Regions from separate parts of the Micromonospora sp. CPCC 205539 genome, predicted to be linked through region 1. Evidence: riboswitches for the same ligand, from Rfam matches in the RefSeq annotation. Region 1 holds a riboswitch; the other holds the start of a gene.
The links. A riboswitch is a leader RNA that binds a small molecule or an ion and turns the genes downstream of it on or off. The one in region 1 is predicted to bind cobalamin.
Positions count from the first base shown of each region.

Region 2: it holds a riboswitch for cobalamin, as region 1 does, so the genes downstream of both, V6V47_RS00425 (prenyltransferase/squalene oxidase repeat-containing protein) here and cobN (cobaltochelatase subunit CobN) in region 1, are expected to answer to the same signal.

Region 1 covers NZ_JBAKHW010000005.1:56,887-62,603, reverse strand. The annotation lists gene V6V47_RS06735 (hypothetical protein) at 1-372, opposite strand, end outside; gene V6V47_RS06730 (DUF1062 domain-containing protein) at 430-1,050, opposite strand; gene V6V47_RS06725 (maleylpyruvate isomerase family mycothiol-dependent enzyme) at 1,451-2,254, shown strand; gene V6V47_RS06720 (hypothetical protein) at 2,583-2,918, shown strand; cobalamin riboswitch at 3,073-3,250, shown strand; gene cobN (cobaltochelatase subunit CobN) at 3,477-5,717, shown strand, end outside.
Region 2 covers NZ_JBAKHW010000001.1:88,539-94,255, reverse strand. The annotation lists gene V6V47_RS00445 (lectin) at 1-1,275, shown strand, start outside; gene V6V47_RS00440 (hypothetical protein) at 1,319-1,789, shown strand; gene V6V47_RS00435 (DUF2975 domain-containing protein) at 1,867-2,346, shown strand; gene V6V47_RS00430 (helix-turn-helix domain-containing protein) at 2,346-2,552, shown strand; gene V6V47_RS00425 (prenyltransferase/squalene oxidase repeat-containing protein) at 2,627-4,060, opposite strand; cobalamin riboswitch at 4,164-4,293, opposite strand; cobalamin riboswitch at 4,355-4,469, shown strand; gene V6V47_RS00420 (prenyltransferase/squalene oxidase repeat-containing protein) at 4,563-5,717, shown strand, end outside.

The DNA.
Region 1 (5,717 bases):
GCCGCCGTGCGCCGCCGCCCAGGCGGCCAGCCCCGCGGGTGTGGTGACCGGGGTGAGCGGTGTGCCGACCGGAGGGTCCACCGGCGGCCGGTGGATCCACTGTGCGTCGAAGAGCACCCGGAAGCCGTGCTCGGTGAGGTCGAGGTCGGCGAAACTGTCCTTCACCGATGCGCCAGGCCCCGCGTCGATCCGAGTCAGCAGGGCGTCGCCGTCGATGCCGGGGCGGAGCGTGACCGCGTCCGGGTACCAGGGTGGCGACCGACGGGCCACCGACCAGGTGTCGGTATCGGTCACCGAGCGCAGGCCGTGACTGTCGCAGACGATCCCGCACCACCGGGCGTTGTCCAGGGCGGCCACCACCCGAAGATCCACCACCCGGATGGTACGGGCCGCCCCACGGCGCAGGTCATCACGCCGTGGGGCGGCACCTCATGCCTGCCCGGGAGACAGCGGTGGGGCGGTGACGACCAGGAAGGTCAAGTCCTCGCGGGCCCTGGCGTCGATGGGCAGGGGCAGGCGGATGCGCCCGGAGTCGACCATGCCTCGTACGGCGGGACGGCTCAGGCCGAACCCGGCGGTGAGCAGCTTCTCGACCCGGATGGGTGCCGGGAGCTCGAACCTGATGATGACCTCGAGTGGCGCGGCATCCTCGCGCCGGAGGTCGTAGAACGGTATGTCGGTGTCCAGCCGCCAGGTGCCGGTCCAGTCGAGCTGGTAGGCGGCCTTGCGGGCGAGCGTCGCGTCCATGGTCAGCTGTCGCACGATGGCCGGATCGTTGTTCTCGAACATCAGTAGCCGCTCGTTGTCCAGCGCCCGCACGTTGATGCGCTCGTGGACGGGGATTTTCGACGTGCGGCCGCACAGGTCGCAGCAGATCAGCAGCCACACGTCGAGCAGCTTGTGGTTCGCGTTGACCCGGATCTTGCCGGTGGGACGGTGCCGCGTGGACCTGCATGACACGCAGGTTTTGACGATGGTGGGCAGTCCGAGCTCGCTGACCACCCACAGCGCCTTGCGGTCGATGCCGGTTCCGCGACCGTGGGCGGGCACGCGGATATGGCGGGAACTATTCATGGCTTCGGCGATTCCAAGATCTCGGCAGGAGGCGCCCGGCAGCGCGATGGCGCGCCGGGGGTGCCTCCCGGGTCCAGTGGCGGGCAGCCGGCGTCTCGGCGGGGAGCACGCCGGCTGGCGCGACGTCGCAGATCACGTCGCGTGAAGGAAGCCCGCACCGGTTACGCGGTGCGGGCTTCGAGTGGCACGGCGGACGGAGACGGGGAGGTGACTCCAACCCGTCTGCATCGCGCACGTGCGCCACTGGTCACTGATCCATGCGGATCAGCGTGGTCGACCCGTGGGCCTCCGGGCAACGGATTTTCCGCGTGGCCCCGCCGCCGGGGGCGGGGAATTTCCGCTGTCGGTTGTCGAAGGGGGGTGGTACAAAGCCGCGGTGGAAAAGACTCTGGAGTTCGCTGACCTGTTGCGCCTGATGGAGGAGCGATCGACCGCTTTCCGGGCGGCGGTCGCCGCGGCACCCAGCCTCGACGTGCGGGTGCCGACCTGCCCCGAGTGGACGTTGTTCGACCTGGTGCAGCACCTGGGCGAGGGGCGCCGCAAGTGGGCCGCCATCGTGGCCGCGGGGCCCGCTGACGCTCCGCCGGCGATGTCCGCCCCGGTGGCGCCCCGGGAGCGCGAGGCACTGCTGGCCTGGTTCGCCGCGTCGACGCGGGAGTTGCTGGACGCGCTGCGGGAGGCCGGCCCGGATCGTGGTTGCTGGACGTGGTGGGGTCCGTCGCAGTCGCCGCAGACGACTGGTGCCGTCGCCCGGCACCAGCTCCAGCAGGTCGCCGTGCACACCTACGACGCCCAGGTCGCCGTGGGCGCCCCGCAGCCGCTGCCGGACGAGGTGGCCCTCGACGGTGTCGACGAGTTCGTGACCACCTGCGTCGCGACGACGGCCGCGTGGCCGCACAAGCCCGCGGTCGTCGACTACCACGCCACCGAGGGCCGTTCCTGGCGGCTCTGGTTCTCCGCCGACGGCGCCCGGACCGCCCGCCTCCCCACGCCGGTCGCCGGCGAAGGCCCCGAGGCGGCCGTCGCTGGCGAGGACTCGGATGCGGCCTATGTCTCCGCCCGGGGCACTGCCCATGAGCTGGTCATGTTCTGCTACGGCCGCATTCCGATGGACTCGCTGCGGGTCGACGGCGACCGGCGCGTCTTCGACCAGCTGATCGCCTGGGAGCCGGAGGAATAGGACACGACGACGGAGCCGCCGCCCTGCGCCGACCTCGGCCTCAGCGCGCGGCGGTGGGTCCGCGGCCCGGGATGATGTACAGCAGTCCGGCCCGCCCGGTGGCGATGAGATTCAACCCCGTAACCGGCCGCCGCTCGTGCCACCCTCGATCACTGTGTCGTGAGCAGGTCCCCGGCGGGCGTGGACAACTGCTGACGACACAGTGATCGAGGAGTCGGCAGTGGCACAGCCACGAGCGGCGGGGGTCAGGGGATTTACAGGTGGGGTGCAGGGTCGTTTCAGGGTGGGGTGGTGCACTGGTAGGGGTTTGAGGGAGAGGGGACGCGCCATGGGGTGGTTCAGTCGGCGGTCTCGGGGTGGCGAGGCGACCCCGACGAAGCTGGACCGTGAGGCGACCCGGGACGACCTCGCCGCACTCGAGGCGTTCATCGCCAGCCGGCACGGGGTGGAGTTCTATCTCGAGCCGGAAACCACCGCGACGGATACCACGGTGGTGGCGATCGCGCACGACGGCGAGTGGATCCGTCGTCGTACCGGCACGCCCCGCGCGGCGGGCGCCATCGCCCGCAAGCACGCGGTGCCGCTCTACGAGGCGGGCCGTACCGGCTATCCCGAGCGGATGCGGGTGTGGAGCCGGGCGCACCCGGAGCGCCGAGCACGCTGAGACCGGTTCCGCGCAACGATCTGGCTCCGGCGCTGTTGCGTCCGTTGAAGCAGAGCAAAGGGTGCGCGACAGCAACCCGAGGCAGTGCCGCGGCAATCGCTACTCCTCGATGGCTGCGACCGGGATGCCGTTGACCGGCCTCGGACGGGTGTGGCAGCATTCGCGACCTGACGGCAGTGAAGGAAGCCGGTGTGATTCCGGCGCGGTCCCGCCACTGTCACCGGGGAGTCATCCCCCCTCGCGAGTCACGGCCGTGTGTCTGCGGTTGGAAGGCCGGGGGAGAGCGTCGATCCGGGAAGCCAGGATACTTCGGCCGTCGGGACGTACCCCAGGGCGTGGACACCCGAGGAGGACCCGATGACGCACGGCGTCTCATTCATCGATCAGTATCGCTACGGCTGGCATGGCGGACACCACGCCGCCCTCGGTCGGGCTGTCGGTCGCATCGGCCACCGGCACCGCTGAGCCGCGCACGCCAGCGCTGACGCCGCACGCACCCACCCGCACTCGTCCAGGTCGCCCGCGTGGCGGCAGGGACGTCACTCTCCGGAGCCTTCCGTGCGCATCCTGCTGCTGTCCACCGCCGACACCGACCTGCTCGCCGCCCGTGCCAGCGGCGCCGACTACCGGTTGGCCAACCCCGCCCGGGTCTCCGCCGACGAGGTGCCAGCCCTGCTCGCCGGGGTCGACCTCGCCGTCGTACGTCTGCTCGGAGGTCGGCAGGCGTGGTCGGACGGCCTCGCCCAGGTGCTCGCCACCGGTCTGCCGGCGGTCGTGCTCGGCGGCGAGGCGCTGCCGGACGCGGAGCTGATGGCCGTCTCCACCGTGCCGTCCGGGGTGGTCACACAGGCGCTGGCGTACCTGGTCGAGGGTGGTCCGCAGAACCTGGGGCAGCTGGCCCGGTTCCTGTCCGACACGGTGCTGCTCACCGGTGAGGGCTTCGCCCCGCCCGCCCGCACCCCGGAGTACGGCGTGCACGGCGACAACCCGGCCGACCCGGACCGGCCCACCGTGGGAATCGTCTTCTACCGGGCGCACGCCCTCGCCGGCAACACCACCTTCGTCGACGTGCTGGCCGACGCGGTACGGGCGGCCGGCGGCAACCCGCTGCCGATCTTCTGCGGCTCGCTGCGCGGCCTGACGACCAACCCGCACGGCCAGACTGCCGGCGCCGACGCGCACGAGGCCGCCGACAACGGCCTGCTCGGGCTGTTCAGTCGCTGTGACGCGCTGCTGGTCACCGTGCTCGCCGCCGGTGGCGCGGTCGCCGCGGACGCCTCCGGCGGCGGCGACTCCGACGCCTGGGACGTGGGCGCGCTCGCCGCCCTGGACGTGCCCGTCATCCAGGCGCTCTGCCTGACCAGCACCCGTGCGCAGTGGGCCGAAAGCGACGCTGGACTGTCCCCGTTGGACGCCGCGATGCAGGTGGCGATCCCCGAGTTCGACGGCCGGATCGTCACGGTGCCGTTCTCGTTCAAGCGGATCGACGCCGACGGGCTCTCGGTCTACGCCGCCGACGAGGAGCGGGCCGCCCGGGTCGCCGGCATCGCGGTGCGCCACGCCCGCCTGCGGTACGTGCCCAACGCCGACAAGCGGGTCGCCGTGGTCCTCAGCTCGTACCCCACCAAGCACTCGCGGGTCGGCAACGCCGTCGGGCTGGACACCCCGGTCTCGGCGGTCCGGCTGCTCGCCGCGTTCGCCGACGCCGGCTACCACCTCGGCGACGCACCGGTGCCCGACGACGGCGACGCGCTGATCCACGCGCTGATCGCCGCAGGTGGTCACGACGTGGAATGGCTCACCCCGGAGCAGTTGGCCGCGGCCGAGGCCCGGGTGCCCGGGGAGACGTACCGGCGCTGGTTCGCGGACGTCCCGACCGCGCTGCGCGAGCGGATGCGCGAGCACTGGGGTGAGCCCCCGGGCGAGCTCTACACCGACGGCGGGGACATCGTGCTGGCCGGGCTGCGGTTCGGCAACGTGGTGCTACTGATCCAGCCGCCGCGCGGCTTCGGCGAGAACCCGATCGCCATCTACCACGACCCGGATCTGCCGCCCAGCCACCACTACCTGGCCGCGTACCGCTGGCTGGCCGCACCGGTCACCGACGGGGGCTTCGGCGCCGACGCGGTGGTGCACCTCGGCAAACACGGCACCCTGGAGTGGCTGCCCGGCAAGGGCCTCGGGCTGGCCGCCGACTCCGCACCGGACGCCGTCCTCGGCGACCTGCCGCTGGTCTACCCGTTCATCGTCAACGACCCCGGCGAGGGCACCCAGGCCAAGCGGCGCGCCCACGCCGTCGTGATCGACCACCTGGTGCCGCCGATGGCCCGCGCCGAGACGTACGGCGACCTGGCCAAGCTGGAGCAACTGCTCGACGAGTACGCGACCGTGCAGGCGCTCGACCCGGCCAAGGTCCCCACCGTACGGGCGCAGATCTGGGACCTCGTCCGCGCCGCCGAGCTGCACCACGACCTGCACGCCAACGCCATGCCGGCCGCCGACGACTTCGACGAGTTCGTGCTGCACCTCGACGGCTACCTCTGCGAGGTCAAGGATGTGCAGATCCGCGACGGACTGCACATCCTCGCCGCCGTACCGACCGGCGAACCGCGGGTCAACCTGGTCCTCGCGGTGCTGCGCGCCCCGCAGATCTGGGGCGGCACCCGCGCCCTGCCCGGCCTACGGCAGGCGATCGCGGCCGCGTACGGGCTGAACGAGCAGGAGCTGCTCGCGGAACCGGGCGCCCGGATCAGCGCGCCAGCCGGGCTGACCGACGTCGTGGACGGACCGGCCGGCACC
Region 2 (5,717 bases), on a different contig from region 1:
CCGCCGTCGGCGCCGACACAGCTCACCGGTTCGGCGTCGGGCACCACGGTGACCCTGGGATGGGGCGCCTCGACCGACAACGTCGGGGTCCGGGCGTACGACATCTTTCGCGACGGCGTCAAGGTCGGCACGGTCACCGGCACCCCGCCGTCCACCAGCTTCATCGACAGTGGGCTGGCCGCGGCCAGGAGCTACCAGTACTACGTGGTGGCGCGCGACGCGCAGGCCAACGTCTCGGCGCGCAGCGGCACCGTGACGGTCACGACCGGCGCGGCGTGCGGCAACCCGGTGTGCACCGTACGGCAGGTCACCACCGACACCGACATCCCGTGGGGCCTGGTGACGCTGCCGGACGGCACCGTCCTCTACAACCGCCGCGACGCGCACGACATCATCCATCTCAACCCCACCACCGGCGCCAAGACCACCGTGGGCACCGTGCCGAACGTGCAGAGCACCGACGGCGAGGGCGGCCTGCTGGGGCTCGCCATCTCCTCCAGCTACAGCAGCGACCGCTGGCTGTACATCATGCACACCTCACCGAACGACAACCGGATCGTCCGGATCAGGCTGGAGAACGACCGACTCAACACCGGCACCGAGCAGGTCCTGGTCAGTGGCATCCGGCGCAACAAGTTCCACGACGGTGGACGCCTGCGTTTCGGCCCGGACGGCAAGCTGTACGCGAGCACCGGTGACGCGCAGAACGGCAACTACGCGCAGGACACGTCGGCGCTCGAGGGCAAGGTCCTCCGGCTCAACCCGGACGGCAGCGTGCCGTCGGACAACCCGTTCGGCAACTACGTGTGGAGCTACGGCCACCGCAACCCGCAGGGGCTGGCGTTCGACGCGCAGGGTCGGCTGTGGGAGCAGGAGTTCGGCAACTCCATCATGGACGAAACGAACCTGATCACCCGAGGCGGCAACTACGGTTGGCCGGCCTGCGAGGGCACCAGCGGCGCCTGTGGCACCGCCGGCTTCATCGCACCGGTACGCACGTACCCCACCGCCGACGGCTCCTGCTCCGGGATCACCATCGTGCGCGGGGTGCTCTACGTGGCCTGCGCGCGGGGTGCGCGGCTGTACCGCGCCGTGATCAGCGGCAGCGGCCTGACCAACGTGCAGACGTACTTCAGTGGCACCTACGGTCGGCTGCGCACCGTGGAGCCCGCTCCGGACGGGGGGCTGTGGCTCACCACCACCAACCTCGGCGACAAGGACAGCACCCCGAACAACAGCGACGAACGGGTCCTCCACGTCACGCTCGGCAGTTGATCGGGGGCGAGGGCTGAAGGAGACCCCGCACTAGGGTGTGGCAATGACGACCGGGCCCCGGGAGGCGGAGACGCAGATCGGTCCAATCGGCGCACTGCTGTGCCGAGTGATGTTCCTGGCGATCTGTCTGCCCGGCCCGGTCCTGCTGTTCGTCGCCGTATCGCAGCGCGCGACTCTGTCTGCCACGGACCATTGGGGCCTGCTCGTCGGGGGCCTGCTGGCGACGATCGTCGGCGGTGGCTTCGGCGTTTGGGGCCTGCGCCTGGTAGCTCGTTCGCGACGCGACGGGCGGCGGCTCGCCGCTGCCGGTGTCGCCGCGACGGCGGAGATCCTCGCGGTGGCCGACCACTCGAACGGGGAGGAGTCCGGGCTGAAACTCCGCCTGCGGATCAGTGGTGCCGGGTTCACCACCTTCGAGGCCGACGCGATCCGCGCTGACGATTCGGCCCTCGTGCCGGGGGCGTTCCTGGCCGCGGTCGTAGAGCCGGAGGAACGTGTCTTTTCGCTCGTGTAGCCGTCTCGCGGCGGAGCACGCCCACGACGACCAGGGAACCGATTGACTTTCGATAGGTAACGAGCGAAACTCGATGCATGGTTGTCAAGCATCGGGCCGTAGCCCTGCTCCGAGTCTTCCTCGTGCTCCTGTTCGGGATCCTGGTCGTGTTCCAGACCCTCTCGCTGCCCGGGCAGTTCGCCTACATGGCGAAGGAGTCGCCGAACGACGCCCACCTCCGGTGGCCGCTGACCGCCGTGACCGTGTTCTGGGTGCTGTGCGTGCAGGTGGTGATCGTGGCCACCTGGAAACTGCTCACCCTGGTCAAGAACGACCGCATCTTCACCGAGGCGTCCCTGAAGTGGGTGGATGCGATCGTATGGGCCATCGCGGCCGCCTGGCTGGTGCTCGTGACCGTCTTCCTGCTGGTCGGGTTCAACGCCGATGATCCAGGGCTGCCGATGGTGCTGTTCCTGCTGACGGTCGGTGTCACCGTGTTCGGGCTCCTGATGGTGGTGCTGCGCGAGCTGCTGCGGCAGGCCACCACGCTGCGTACCGACATGGAAGCGGTGATCTGATGCCCATCGTCGTGCGCATCGACGTCGAGTTGGCCAAGCGCAAGATGAGCGTGGGGGAGTTCGCCGAGCGCGTCGGGCTCACACCGGCGAACGTGGCCGTGCTGAAGAACGGTCGGGCCAAAGCTGTCCGGTTCAGCACCCTGGAGGCCATGTGTCGGGTGCTCGAGTGCCAGCCGGGTGACCTGCTCGAGTGGGTCGACGAATAGGTCGGGCGGCAGACCCGACGCAGGTGTGGCCAGCGGCGCTGCGCCGCTGGCCACACCTCGGTACAGCGCGTCGGTCAGGCGCCGTAGCGCAGGTAGATGGTGTCCCCCACGGCGACGGTCGTGCCGCGGGTCGCGGTGGCGAGCGCGCCGCCGTCCTTGGCGACCTTCCAGGTGGAGGTGCCGCTGTTGGCGAGGCCGTTGATCGAGGTGATGGTGCCGGTGCCGCTGGTGGGGTCGACCGCGGTGACGCAGCCGCTGGGTGCGGCGGTGCCGATGGCGGCGTCCAGGACGGTGCCGAGCGTGGTGGTGGCGGCCGTCGGGGTCAGGGTGACCGCGCAGGGCTTGATGGTGCCGCTGCCGTTGTCGATGATCACGGCGAGCCGGGTGGCGGTGCCTGCGGTGAATCCGCTGGCGGCGACCCAGGTGGGGGCTCCGGCGGTGACCGGCGTCGGCGGTGCGGCCGTGTAGCCGCCGCCGGCCAGGGCGCGGACCGCGTCGATCGAGGCGTACGCCGATGGGGTGGTGTTGGTGGTCAGGTACTTGAACCCGCCGCCGGCGAGCTGCTGCGCGCGCAGGAAGTCGATCGGGGTCTTGCCCGCGACGGTGGTGAAGTCGCTGCCCTGGCTGGGGATGCCGCAGGCGTTGAGCCCGGAGAGGGCCCACGCGTTGGAGTCGGTGTTGCCGCCGAACGACGAGCTGAACGCGCCGGAAGCGTTGACGAGCTTGCCCTTGAGGAAGTTCTTCGCCTGGACGACGTCGGTGTCGGTGTTGGGTACGCCGGCGACGCAGAGGGCGGCCAGAGCCGCGCCGGTCATGTCGATGTCGCTGGCCGCGGCGAGCTTGGTGGGGTTGCCCTCAGCCTGGCTGAAGGTCCAGCCACCGTCGTCGTGCTGGTTGTTGCGGATCCGGGTGACCGACAGGTCGAGCAGCGCCTGCGGTACGCGGGCGGCGCCGGTCTGGGTCTTCGCACCGGCCAGGGCGAGGGTGGCGAAGATGGTGCCGTTGAAGTTGGCCGGCGGCCCGTAGTAGCCGGCCGAGCCGCTCTGCCAGTAGGCGATGGTGTCGGCGACCAGGTTGCGGGCGGGGGAGACCCGGGCGGGGTCGATGCCGGCGGCGTACGCGTTCAGGAGGCCGCGCTCGTAGTCGGTGACCACGGGGGAGGCGCTGGGCCAGGACGCGGCGGAGAGCTGGTTGCGGTAGACGGTCCGGGCGTTCTTCGTCGTGTCGCCCGCGGGGTAGACGTCCACGGCGGCGACGCCGGCCGGGGCGAACGCGCTGAACGCCCACTCGTTGGACAGCCCGCCGGTGGCGTAGCCGCCGTCAGCGGCCTGCAGCGTCCGGAGGTAGGCGACGCCGTTGGTCTTGGCGGTGGTGATCTGCGCCGGGGTCGAGGTCGCGGCGGCCGGAGTGGCACCGGTCGCGACCGCGAGCAGCGTGGCGAGAAGTGCGGCCGGGGGAGTGGCCGCGAGGAGCTTCCGGCGGTTGCCGGAGCGAGGGCGGGAGGACATGGGTCTCCTTGGGGTGCGGGGCACGACTGCCTCGACCCGGAGCCCGGCAGCGACGCCGGCGGAGCGGGGCGGGCCGGCCGCAGGACGCGTGGGACGGATACCGCAGGTGCTGCGTCACCACGTGGGTAGTCGGGCTTGTGGACGGACGGGCCGTCCTCACCGTTGCGCGTCAGCCCCGGAATTCCACCGGGTTCCCCCACGCGATGACGCCGTCACGGTAAGGGACGAAGACCCCACCGCGCGCTGTTAGGTACGTGACACGGCCTCACGTTGACGGCGGTGTCGCCGCTGTGGTCCGATGGCGCCGATCCAGCAGTCAGGGGAAGCCGGTCAAAGTCCGGCACTGGCCCGCAGCCGTAGGTCCCGTACCGGGACGAGTCGGATTACCTGGCTGGATAGTGCACCGCAGCGTCGTCGAGGTACACGGCGCGGAGCCAGGTTTCCGGGACTCGTCCCCGGGGTCCGCGTCCGCGCCTGCGCCGCTACCCCCGAGAGAGTCACCATGTCCCCACTGGTCAGTCGCACAACGCGTGCTCACGTGCTGTGGTCGGCGATCGCCGCCGCCGTGATCATCGGCGCGTTGGCGCTCGTGGCGCCGAGCCGTCCGGCGAACGCCGATCCGCTGGACGCCTGCACCAACACCCAGGGCGCGATCGTCGCGGTCGACTTCCGAGCGTGGGGCGGGTCCGTGCTGCGGGGCTGCGACGCCACCCCGACCACCGGTCTGGACCTGCTGCACGAAGCGGGATTCACCACGACCGGCACGATGCACGACGGCCCCGGGTTCATCTGCCGGATCGGCTCACCCGACTTCGACGCCGGCGCGGAACACCCCACCCCCGCCGACGAGGCGTGCGAGCTGACGCCACCGGCATCGGCCTACTGGTCGTACTGGATCGCGCCGGCCGGGCAGGACCACTGGACGTACAGCGCGTTCGGCGCGATGACGCAGCGGCCGGCTCCGGGTGAGGTCGAGGCGTGGGTGTTCGGCGGCACCGACATCGGTGGCACGACGGGGGCGCCGAGCTTCACGCCCGCCTCGGTCCGCGCGAACGGCTCGACGCCGACTCCGACGCCGACCGCGACGGGTGGGCCCACCGACCCTCCGGCGGCGCCGACCGAGGCTCAGGTCAAGGCCGTCGCGAGTTATCTGGTGGGGCAGCTCACCGACGGCGACCACGTCTACAACGAGGCGTTCGAGGCGGTCGACTATCAGCGGACCATCGCCGTCGCCACCGCCCTGGCCGCGACGGGCGGGCAGGACCCGACCCTCACGAAGATCGTCGACTACCTGCGGGGACACGTCGACGCCACGATCTTCCCGAACGGCGTCTCCGCCGTGCCCCACACGGCCAACGCCGCCAATCTCGCGCTGCTGGTCACGATCACCGCCAGCGACCCGCGCGCGTTCGGCGGCCGGGACCTGATCGCCACGCTCACCGACCGGGTGTGCACCGAGACCGACTTCGACGCCGGCTGCGCTGCCGCCGGGGACTTCGCCGGCTCGTACGGACCGCAGACCCACGCGAGCGCGCTGCTCGCCCTCAAGCGGGCCGGCGTGACGCCGCCGACCGCGACCGTCACCCGCCTGAGCGGGCAGCAGTGTGCCGACGGGTCCTTCGCCGGGGTGTGGCTCGCCCCGAACGAACTCTGTGAC